DNA from 2 places in the Pantoea sp. At-9b genome. Region 1 is predicted to be linked to the other one. Evidence: predicted binding sites of a transcription regulator. Region 1 holds the regulator's gene; the other holds the start of a gene.
The links. The regulator sigma-54, encoded in region 1, starts transcription at its own class of promoters, with help from an activator protein. The targets are predictions, from matches to a motif close to GTTGGCACANNTTTCGCTNT.
Positions count from the first base shown of each region.

Region 2: the regulator sigma-54 is predicted to act here: its motif matches at 3,193-3,212, upstream of glnK (P-II family nitrogen regulator).

Region 1 covers NC_014837.1:544,483-550,226, reverse strand. The annotation lists gene kdsD (arabinose-5-phosphate isomerase KdsD) at 1-409, shown strand, start outside; gene kdsC (3-deoxy-manno-octulosonate-8-phosphatase KdsC) at 423-989, shown strand; gene lptC (LPS export ABC transporter periplasmic protein LptC) at 986-1,564, shown strand; gene lptA (lipopolysaccharide ABC transporter substrate-binding protein LptA) at 1,533-2,087, shown strand; gene lptB (LPS export ABC transporter ATP-binding protein) at 2,093-2,818, shown strand; gene rpoN (RNA polymerase factor sigma-54) at 2,867-4,300, shown strand; gene hpf (ribosome hibernation promoting factor) at 4,322-4,609, shown strand; gene ptsN (PTS IIA-like nitrogen regulatory protein PtsN) at 4,782-5,264, shown strand; gene rapZ (RNase adapter RapZ) at 5,317-5,744, shown strand, end outside.
Region 2 covers NC_014837.1:1,092,693-1,098,436, reverse strand. The annotation lists gene PAT9B_RS04890 (YbaY family lipoprotein) at 1-339, opposite strand, end outside; gene tesB (acyl-CoA thioesterase II) at 545-1,408, shown strand; gene amtB (ammonium transporter AmtB) at 1,481-2,770, opposite strand; gene glnK (P-II family nitrogen regulator) at 2,802-3,140, opposite strand; gene PAT9B_RS04870 (SmdB family multidrug efflux ABC transporter permease/ATP-binding protein) at 3,399-5,174, opposite strand; gene PAT9B_RS04865 (SmdA family multidrug ABC transporter permease/ATP-binding protein) at 5,167-5,744, opposite strand, start outside.

The sequences.
Region 1 (5,744 bases):
TCCCGGCGGTGCACTCGGACGTAAACTGCTGCTGCATGTCAGTGACATCATGCACAGCGGCGACGAGATCCCACACGTCTCCCGGGATGCGTCGCTGCGTGATGCGCTACTGGAGATCACGCGTAAAAATCTCGGCCTGACGGTGATCGTCGATGACCTGATGAAAATCGAAGGTATCTTTACTGATGGTGACTTGCGCCGGGTGTTTGATATGGGGATCGATTTCCAGTCAGCCAGCATCAAAGATGTGATGACGCGCGGCGGTATTCGCGTGCGTCCGAACATGCTGGCCGTTGACGCACTTAATTTGATGCAAAACAAAAACATCACTGCGCTGCTGGTGGCCGATGACGATCGCCTGCTCGGTGTGATACATATGCATGACATGCTGCGCGCCGGCGTGGTCTGAACAGGAAAAGAACATGAGTGTTGAAACCGCTGCGATCGAGACCTGCTATGGTCCGGTGAGCGCAGATGTGATGGCGCGCGCGGCGCAGATCCGCCTGCTGATTTGTGATGTTGATGGCGTGATGTCCGATGGCCTGATTTACATGGGCAACAGCGGCGAAGAACTGAAAGCCTTCAACGTGCGCGATGGCTATGGCATTCGTTGCCTGCTGACCTCCGGCATTGAAGTGGCTATTATTACCGGTCGCAATGCCAAACTGATGGAAGATCGCTGTAAAACCCTCGGCATTACGCATCTTTACCAGGGACAATCGGATAAGCTTTTGGCCTGGCGCGAACTCCTGGATAAACTGTCATTATCTGCGGAACAGGTGGCGTATATCGGTGATGACCTGATCGACTGGCCGGTCATGGCCCGTGTGGGTCTGAGTGTTGCTGTCGCCGATGCACACCCGATTCTGTTGCCGCGTGCACATTATGTCACCCGCATTGCCGGTGGCCGTGGCGCGGTACGTGAACTTTGCGATCTGATCTTAATGGCGCAGAACAAATTTGAGGATGCCAAAGGGCAATCAGTATGAGTAAAAGCAGGCGTTGGATAACGCTGATTCTGGCCCTAATCGCTCTGGTGCTGATTGGCTGGAATCTTACCAACCAGGATGAGAGCAAAGCGCCGGTTACCACCAACGACCAGGAGCCGACTTACACCAGTTCGACTTCTCACACCGTGGTGTACAATCCAGACGGTGCGCTGGCCTACAGACTCATTTCGGATAAAGTGACCTACTTTGCTGCCGATGAACTGAGCTGGTTCGATAATCCGGTGATGACCACTTACGACGTGAATAAAATTCCGACGTGGTCTGTGCGCGCCGATAAGGCAAAGCTCACCAAAGATCGTATGCTTTATCTTTACGGCCACGTTGAAGTGAACACCCTGACGCAGGATTCGGAGCTGGAGCGCATTAAAACCGATAATGCGGTGGTGAATCTCGTCACCCAGGATGTCACCTCTGACGATCAGGTCACCCTTTATGGCCGCAGTTTTAACTCTACTGGCATGAAGATGCGCGGCAACTTACGGACGAAACATGCCCAGTTGATTGAAAAGGTCAAATCCTCCTATGAAATCCAAAATGAAAAACAACAGCCTTAAGTTACTGCTGGTCAGCGCCCTGTTAGCCACCAGCCTGCCCGCTCTGGCCTTAACCGGGGACTCGGACAAACCCGTTAATATCGATTCAGAGAATCAGTCACTGGATCTCCAAGGCAACGTCGCCACCTTCACCGGCAACGTTATCGTTACCCAGGGATCGATCAAGATCACCGCCGACAAAGTGGTTGTCACCCGTCCGGGCGGCGACAGCAAAAAAACCATTGTGGATGCCTGGGGCAACCCTGCGACCTTTTATCAGATGCAGGACAACGGTAAGCCGGTGCAAGGCCATGCCGCCAAACTTCATTACGAACTGGCGAATGACTTTGTTGAGCTGACCGGTAACGCCTACATTGAACAGCTGGATAGCAACATCAAGGGCGATCGCATCACGTATCTGGTGAAAGAGCAAAAAATGCAGGCCTACAGTCAGGGCCAGAGCAAACGTGTGACCACCGTGCTGGTGCCGTCGCAGTTGCAGGACAAAGACGGTTCTTCCCAGAGCCAAAAAAAGAGTAACTAATTTCTATGGCCACACTGATCGCTGAAAACCTGGCGAAAGCCTACAAAGGCCGCCGCGTGGTAGAAGACGTTAGCCTGCAAGTGAAATCCGGCGAAATCGTCGGTTTGCTTGGCCCCAATGGGGCCGGTAAAACCACCACCTTCTACATGGTGGTCGGTATCGTACCGCGCGATGCCGGTCGCATTGTGATTGATGATGAAGACATCAGCATTTTGCCACTGCATGCGCGCGCACGTCGCGGCATCGGCTATCTGCCGCAGGAGGCCTCCATTTTCCGTCGCCTTAGCGTTTACGACAACCTGATGGCGGTGTTGCAGATCCGTGACGATCTTACCGAAGAGCAGCGTCAGGATCGCGCTAACGAGCTGATGGAAGAGTTCCACATTGAACATCTGCGTGACAGCATGGGTCAGGCACTCTCCGGCGGTGAACGCCGTCGTGTTGAGATTGCCCGCGCGCTGGCCGCCAACCCTAAATTCATCCTGTTGGATGAGCCTTTTGCCGGTGTCGACCCCATTTCCGTCATTGATATCAAGAAGATCATTGAGCATCTGCGTGATAGCGGATTGGGTGTGCTGATTACCGATCACAACGTGCGCGAAACCCTTGCCGTCTGTGAACGCGCTTACATCGTCAGCCAGGGGCACTTGATTGCCCACGGCACGCCCGATGAAATACTTGCAGATGAGCAGGTTAAGCGTGTTTATTTGGGCGAAGAGTTCAGACTCTGATAAGGTGTCGTAACCTCCGACGTTTGCTTAGGAAATTCAATCCGGATTATGAAGCAAGGTTTGCAACTCAGGCTCAGCCAACAGCTGGCGATGACACCCCAGTTGCAGCAAGCAATCCGCTTGCTGCAACTCTCTACGCTTGAACTCCAGCAGGAATTACAACTGGCGCTGGAAAGCAACCCATTGCTTGAACAATCAGAACTCCATGAAGAAGTAGACACACGCGAATATCAGGAAAGCGAGGCACTCGATACCCGCGAGGCGCTGGAACAAAAAGAGATGCCGGAAGAGCTGCCGCTCGACGCAACCTGGGACGAAATCTACACCGCCGGAACCCCTTCTGGAACGGGTACCGATTATCAGGATGATGAACTGCCGGTTTATCAGGGTGAAACCACCCAGTCGCTACAGGATTACCTGATGTGGCAGGTTGAGCTGACACCGTTCACCGATACCGATCGTGCCATTGCGACCTCCATTGTGGATGCTATCGACGACACCGGTTATCTCACCGTGACCCTCCAGGATATTTGCGACAGCATCGGTGATGAAGAGCTGACGCTGGAAGAAGTGGAAGCGGTGTTAAAACGCGTGCAGCGTTTTGATCCGGTTGGTGTGGGTGCACGTGACCTGCGTGACTGTCTGCTGGTACAACTTTCTCAGTACGCCACCGACACGCCGATGCTGGCGGAAGCGCGTTTAATCGTTAGCGACCATCTCGATCTGCTGGCCAATCACGATTTCCGCAGCCTGATGCGTATGACGCGTCTGAAAGAAGATGTACTGAAAGAGGCGATGGTACTGATTCAATCGCTGGACCCGCGTCCGGGCCAGTCGGTCAATACCAGCGAACCTGAGTATGTGATTCCGGATGTGCTGGTGCGAAAAGTCGGCACACGCTGGACGGTAGAACTGAATGCCGACAGCGTACCGCGTCTTAAGATTAATCAGCACTATGCAGCGATGGGCGGAGCAGCACGTAACGACAGTGACAGCCAGTTTATCCGCAGCAATTTACAGGAAGCCAAGTGGCTGATTAAGAGCCTGGAGAGCCGTAACGACACGCTGCTGAAAGTGACACGCTGTATCGTCGAACAGCAGCAGGCGTTTTTTGAACAGGGCGAGGAGTACATGCGTCCCATGGTACTGGCGGATATCGCCCAGGCCGTGGATATGCATGAGTCCACCATTTCCCGAGTGACCACGCAAAAGTATTTACACAGTCCGCGTGGCATCTTTGAACTGAAATATTTTTTCTCCAGTCATGTGAACACCGAAGGTGGCGGCGAAGCCTCATCGACAGCGATCCGTGCCCTGGTGAAAAAATTGATCTCTGCGGAAAACCCCGCAAAACCCTTGAGCGACAGCAAACTGACCTCCATGTTATCTGAACAGGGCATCATGGTGGCCCGCCGTACGGTTGCTAAGTATCGCGAGTCTTTGTCCATCCCGCCCTCGAATCAGCGTAAACAGCTGGTTTGAATGTATTGAGAAGGAAGACCTATGCAGATAAACCTTACCGGACTGAATGTAGAGATTACCGAGCCGCTGCGCGAATTTGTAAACAGCAAATTTGCCAAACTGGAACACTATTTTGATCGGATTAATCAGGTCTATATTGTTCTGAAAGTGGAGAAGGTAACGCAGATTGCTGATGCAACACTGCATGTGAACGGCGGTGAATTGCACGCGACATCGGAAGCGGAAGACATGTACGCGGCCATTGACGGATTGATCGACAAGCTTTCCCGTCAGTTGACCAAACATAAAGACAAACTGAAAAAACACTAACCTTCACGCTTGCAGAGTGTCGACCGGTTCGACACTCAGAGCACAGAATGGGGCGGGCTAACCGCCCCGTTTTGTCATCTGCGCAAGCGCCAACAGGATAACTGTATTTTTCCCGTTATCGGGGTAAAGTGAGTGATCCTCGCGGCTATGTGAACTCGCAAGTGAAACGATGATGAACAACGATCTGACACTGGAATTGAGCTCGGTCCTCACGCTGGACTGCACCCGCAGCGGCGTACACTGCCAGAGTAAAAAACGTGCGCTGGAAATAATCAGCGAGCTGGCAGCAAAACAGCTCAATCTGCCTCACCAGACGCTTTTCGAAGCGATCCTCACCCGTGAACGCATGGGCAGTACCGGTATTGGCAATGGTATCGCCATTCCACATGGCAAACTGGAGGAGGATACGCTGCGCGCCGTTGGCGTGTTCATTAGCCTCGACCAGCCCATCGCCTTTGACGCGGTGGACAACCAGCCAGTGGACCTGCTGTTTGCGTTACTGGTGCCCGCAGACCAGTGTAAAACCCATCTGCATACGCTGTCACTGGTGGCAAAACGCCTGGCAGATAAAACGGTCTGTCGTCGTTTGCGCGCCGCACAGAGCGATGAAGAACTCTATGCCATTATCACAGAAGCGCAGGACGACCACCTTTAAGCGACAGCTACTTTTACCGGCCAATGCGCCGGTTTAAAACGGGAGAAATGTGATGGTGCTGATGATCGTTAGCGGTCGGTCAGGCTCAGGAAAATCAGTCGCGTTGCGTGCGCTTGAGGACATGGGGTTTTACTGTGTCGATAACCTGCCAGTGGTGTTATTACCCGAGCTGGCCAATACCTTAAGCGAACGCAACATCTCTGCTGCCGTCAGTATCGACGTGCGCAATATGCCGGAATCGCCGGAGATTTTCGAAACCGCGCTGAATAATTTGCCGGATTCTTTTTCGCCTCAGTTGCTGTTTCTCGACGCTGACCGCAACACGCTCATCCGTCGCTACAGTGATACGCGCCGCCTGCATCCGCTCTCCAGTAAAAATCTGTCACTGGAAAGCGCCATTGACGAGGAGAGCGACCTGCTCGAACCTTTACGTTCGCGGGCCGATCTGATCATTGATACCTCCGAGATGTCGGTACACGA
Region 2 (5,744 bases), 550 kb from region 1:
AATCCGCGCGTTTGGCTGGATGTCTGCCGGATTAAAAGGCAGCACAAACTGGAACGGAGCCTGTTTACCCTCGGTACGCACCACATGCTGCGCCAGCACACGGGATGGCGCGTCGGATTTTGACGCATCCGACAACGTGACCGTCAGTACCGCATCCGGCGGTAAGGCAATACGCTGGCGAATATAAATGGAACCACTCACATTCGGCTGCGCAATGGCCGCCTGCTGCCCGGCAACAGCTGAACCCAGGGTGGGCGTTGCCACCGGTTTGCTGTGGTCTGCGCACCCTGCTACCGCCACAGCCAGCGTCATACCGCTAATGATTTGCCAGAGTTTCATCGATGTCGTCTCCTTATGAACACTATGATTGTCGGCGGCAAAAATAATGTGCAGCTATTCAACCGCCGAATGCCATTAATTCTGGCACAAAAATCCGCAATGCGCTTAAGACGCGTCTTAGATTGCTGAAACCACGGCAAAAAGATTGACGGCAACTGGTCGGATCTTTCACACTTGCCCGACCGGTATCACTGAGGAATCCGTTATGAGCCAGGCACTGCACAACCTGCTTAATTTGTTGAATCTGGAAAAACTGGAAGAGGGACTTTTTCGCGGTCAGAGCGAAGACCTCGGCCTGCGTCAGGTGTTTGGTGGTCAGGTGGTTGGCCAGGCGCTTTATGCAGCGAAACAGACAGTGCCGGAAGCACGTATCATCCACTCATTCCATAGCTACTTTCTGCGTCCCGGCGATAGTCACAAAGCCATTATCTATGATGTCGAAACGCTGCGTGATGGCAAAAGCTTTAGCGCACGCCGCGTCAGTGCCGTGCAAAATGGGCAGCCGATCTTCTACATGACGGCGTCATTCCAGGCACCGGAAAGCGGGTTTGAGCACCAGAACAGCATGCCGCAAGTGCCTGCCCCGGATAATCTGCCATCGGAACAGGATCTGGCACATAAACTGGCAGCGCATCTGCCCATTAAGCTGCGGGAAAAATTCCTCTCCGAGCGCCCGCTCGATATTCGTCCGGTACAAATTCACAATCCACTGAAAGGTCGGGTTGATGAGCCGGTGCGTCAGGTATGGGTGCGCGCCAACGGTCAGCTACCGCAGGATCGCCGGATTCACCAATATCTGCTCGGCTATGCGTCAGACCTCAACTTCCTGCCCGTGGCGCTCCAGCCGCACGGCAAAGGCTTCCTGGAGCCTGACATGCAGGTCGCAACTATCGACCATTCCATGTGGTTCCACCGTCCGTTCGACTTGTCAGAATGGCTGCTGTACAGCGTCGTTAGCACCTCAGCATCAGGTGCACGCGGTTTTGTGCGCGGGGAGTTTTTTACCCAGGATGGGACACTGGTCGCTACCACGGTGCAGGAAGGGGTGATGCGCCAGCGCAGCGAATAAAAAAAGGGGCGATTTCTCGCCCCTTCTGCCTCTTATTATTTTAGCGCACTGCTCTCTTTTTCAGCCCGGCTCTTACTGGTTGTAAGCATTCTCGCCGTGGCTGTTCACATCCAGACCTTCACGTTCCTGATCTTCTGGAACACGCAGGCCAACAATCATATCGGCCAGTTTGAAGCCAATGAAGGCAACCACACCAGACCAGACGATGGTGACACCGACGCTGAACAGCTGGATCCACACCTGATGGCCCATGGTCACGCCTTCAGCATAACCTACGCCACCCAGTGAAGAGGACGCGAACACACCGGTCAGGATACAACCCACGATGCCGCACACGCCGTGCACACCGAACACATCACACGGGTCATCAACACGCAGCCATTTCTTCAGGGTGGTCACACCCCACAGGCCAGCCAAACCACCGACCAGACCGATAATCAGCGCACCACCGACACCGACATAACCACACGCCGGGGTGATAGCAACCAGACCAGCGATGAAGCCTGAAGAGGCACCCAGCAGAGAAGGCTTGCCACGCAGCGCCCACTCACCGAAGGTCCAGGACAGTACCGCACCCGCGGTGGCAATCACGGTGTTCAGGAACGCCAGGGCAGCGATTTCGTTAGCAGCAGAAGCAGAACCGGCGTTGAAGCCGAACCAGCCCACGTACAGGATGGCTGTACCGGTGAACACCATCGGCAGGTTGTGCGGTTTGAAGGCTTCTTTACCAAAGCCAGCACGTTTGCCCACCAGGTAAGCACCCACCAGACCTGCAACCGCGGCGTTGATGTGTACAACCGTACCGCCAGCGAAGTCCAGCGCGCCGTCAGATGCCAGCAGACCGCCAGCCCAGACCATGTGCGCAATCGGCAGGTAAGCCAGTGTCAGCCATACTGCAACGAAAATCAGCACCGCAGAGAAACGGATACGTTCAGCAATTGAACCGACAATCAGGCCCACGGTGATACAAGCAAACGAAGCCTGGAACGCCACGTGGATGTATTGATAGAAAGTTCCCATCAGCGCTTTCAGCTCGATGTTTTTCAGCATCGCCCACTGGAAGCTACCGAAGAAGGCATTGCCTTCGCTGAAGGCCAGCGAATAACCGTAGATCATCCACAGTACGCAGACCAGGGAGAAGGTGACCGCCACCTGAGTCAGCATGGACAGCACGTTTTTACCGCGGATCAGACCGCCGTAAAACAGGGCAATACCCGGAATTGACATGAACAGCACCAGTGCGGTGCAGATCATCATAAACGCGTTATCGGCTTTATCCGCAACGGCAGGAGCTGCCGCCATGGCCAGAGACGGTAACAGCGCCAGGCTGGTCAGGCCTAACTTCGTCATCATTTTATTCATTTCTTTCCATCCCATCACAATCAAGGCCCAGTTACAGTGCTGCTTCGTCGGTCTCGCCAGTACGAATACGGATAACGCGTTGCAGTTCCGCAACGAAAATTTTGCCGTCGCCAATTTTGCCGGTGTAAGCAGCTTTGCTGATCACATCCACAACTTCGTCGAGCTGATCATCAGCAATGGCGATATCAATTTTTACTTTTGGCAGGAAGTTCACGCTGTACTCGGCACCGCGATAAAGCTCTGCGTGACCTTTCTGGCGACCGAAACCCTTCACTTCGGTAACTGTCAGTCCCTGAATGCCAATAGAGGATAAGGCTTCACGCACGTCCTCCAGCTTAAATGGTTTGATTACCACGGTAACCAGCTTCATACGATCCCCTCCAGGTATTTAATGAGTGAGTCTTACCGGACACGCAGGGATATAAGCAAAGGGTGTGCCATAAATAAAAAAACCGCAGAGTCAGCAGATTAGCCGCGCCGCAGCACGCTTCGTTCTGTGATGAACAACACAAATACCAGCAGGAGAGGAAGAAAGGAGTGGATTGTTTGCACTTCTTTGGTGCTTCAAGCCTCAAAGAAGTGCATTTCTACAGAATAATCCGATAAAGGTGCGCAAAAAAGGTGCAAGTCACCCTTCAGCCGTTAAGGGAATGCCCGCCGCGAGTTCATCGCCAGCCTGTTGCAACTGGTACATTTGCCAGTAACGTCCCTGCTGCGCCAGCAATTCACTGTGCGTACCGCGCTCGGCAACCTGCCCGCGGTGCAGCACCAAAATCTGCTCCGCTTCGGTAATGGTGGAGAGGCGATGCGCAATCACCACCAGCGTGCTGTGCTGGCGTAAGGCGCGCAGCGCGTGTTGAATCGCCTGTTCCGTACCGGAGTCGATATTGGCCGTGGCTTCATCGAGGATCAGAATCTGCGGTAATGATACCAACACCCGTGCCAACGCCAGCAGCTGCTTCTGACCGACCGACAGATTGTTGCCCTGCTCGCCCAGCCGGGTGTGAATACCGTCCGGCATCGCGCGGACCAGAGACGCAAGCTGCACCGTTTCCAGCGCCTGCCACACCGCCTGCTCGGGGATGTCGCGTCCGAGGCGGACGTTGGCGAGTAAGGTATCCGCCAGCACCACCGGGTCCTGCTGCACCATCGCCACCCCCTGACGTAACGCCTGATGCGTCAACTGTGGCAGCGGACGCCCATCCAGCTCGATACTGCCGCGCGTCACCGGGTAGTAGCCCATCAGCAGGTTTGCCAGCGTACTCTTGCCACTGCCGGTATGACCGACCAACGCAATAAATCCACGTGGCGGCACGTCCAGATTGATCTGGCTTAACACGTCACGATCGGCACGATAGGCAAAACTGACGTCACGCAGGGAAATACGCCCGGAGGCCAGTGGCCGATTGTCGCTGCCGTAATCCTGCTGGGTCGCATCCATTAACTCAAAAATACGCTCACCCGATACTACCGCCTGTTGCAGCATCGATTGCTGGGTGGTGAGTTCAATCAACGGCTCATTCAGACGCCCGAGGTAAGTGATAAAGGCATACAGCACCCCCACCTCAAAGACGCCGGGAGTGGCGAAACTGAACAGCATCAGCAGGCCGCACAAAATCAGTGCAGAGAACAAACTCAGTAGCGGGCGCAGCAGGAAGCCATCCAGGCGCAGCGTCTCCATTCGAGCCAGATAGTGTGAACGGCTGGCCTCCGCCATGCGCTCACCAAAGCGCGCCTGCTGGCGAAACTGCTGGATAACGCTCATGCCGTTAATCACTTCATTGAAGCCGTTATTGATATCGGCCAGGTAGCTCCGCACCCGGCGCGCTATCGGTGTGCTGTAGCGCTGATAAATCAACATCACCGTTAGCACCAGCGGGAAAATCACGATTGCCACCAGCGCCATGCGCCAGTCGAGCGCAAACATCGCCACCAGCATCGCCCCAACCAGCGCGGCACTGCGCAACACCGTTGCCACCACCGTGACGTACAGATCGCGGATCACCTCGGTATCGTTGGTCACGCGTGAGATGATCTGCCCGACCGGTTGGGTATCGAAAGCACTCAATGGTTGCCGCAACGCCGCATTCATCACATCAGAACGTAATTTTTGTACCACGCCGATCGCCGCGCGATTAAACAGCAACGCCTGAAAATAGTGCAGGCCCGCCGCCAGTAGTTGCAGCAGAATGAAGCTGACCACCAACCCGACGACAATGCCCCACGGCATCTGGTGCTTCGCCACCAGATGATCAATAAAATAACTGATCAATACCGGCCCGGTGACTTCGGCTGCCGCCGCCAGCCATAGCATGCCCACCGCCAGCCACAACGATTTACGCCAGGGTTTGCCGTAAGCCAGTAAACGTTTCAACGTCGGCCACAGGCGCACAGATTTAGCCACGACTCGCTCCTTCGGTGATCTCATCCTCGTCCAGCGCCGCTTCCAACTGCTGATAACGGTACATATCGCGATACCAGCCACTTTGCGCGACCAGTTCATCGTGGTCACCACGCTGCATCACCTGACCTTGCTGCAACACCAGAATCTCGCTGGCTTCGGTCAACGCCGACAGACGATGCGCACTGATAATCAGGGTGCGACCCTGACCCCATTGCCGCAGGTTGTGCAGAATATCGTGCTCGGTACGTCCATCTACCGCTGATAAGGCGTCATCCAGAATCAGGATCTCGGCATTCAGCAACAACGCGCGCGCGATAGCAATACGTTGCTTTTGTCCGCCTGATAACATCACGCCCCGCTCTCCCACCTCGGTTTCATAACCTTGCGGTAAGCGCAGGATATCCTCATGAACGCAGGCCATCTTTGCCACCCGCTCAATCTCCTGCTGGCTGGCATTTGGTCGACCCAATGCGAGGTTATTCGCCACCGTGTCGGAAAACAGGAATGGCGTCTGACTCACCACCGCCAGGCGGCTGCGCCAGCTATCGATGCGCAGGTGCGACAGCGGTG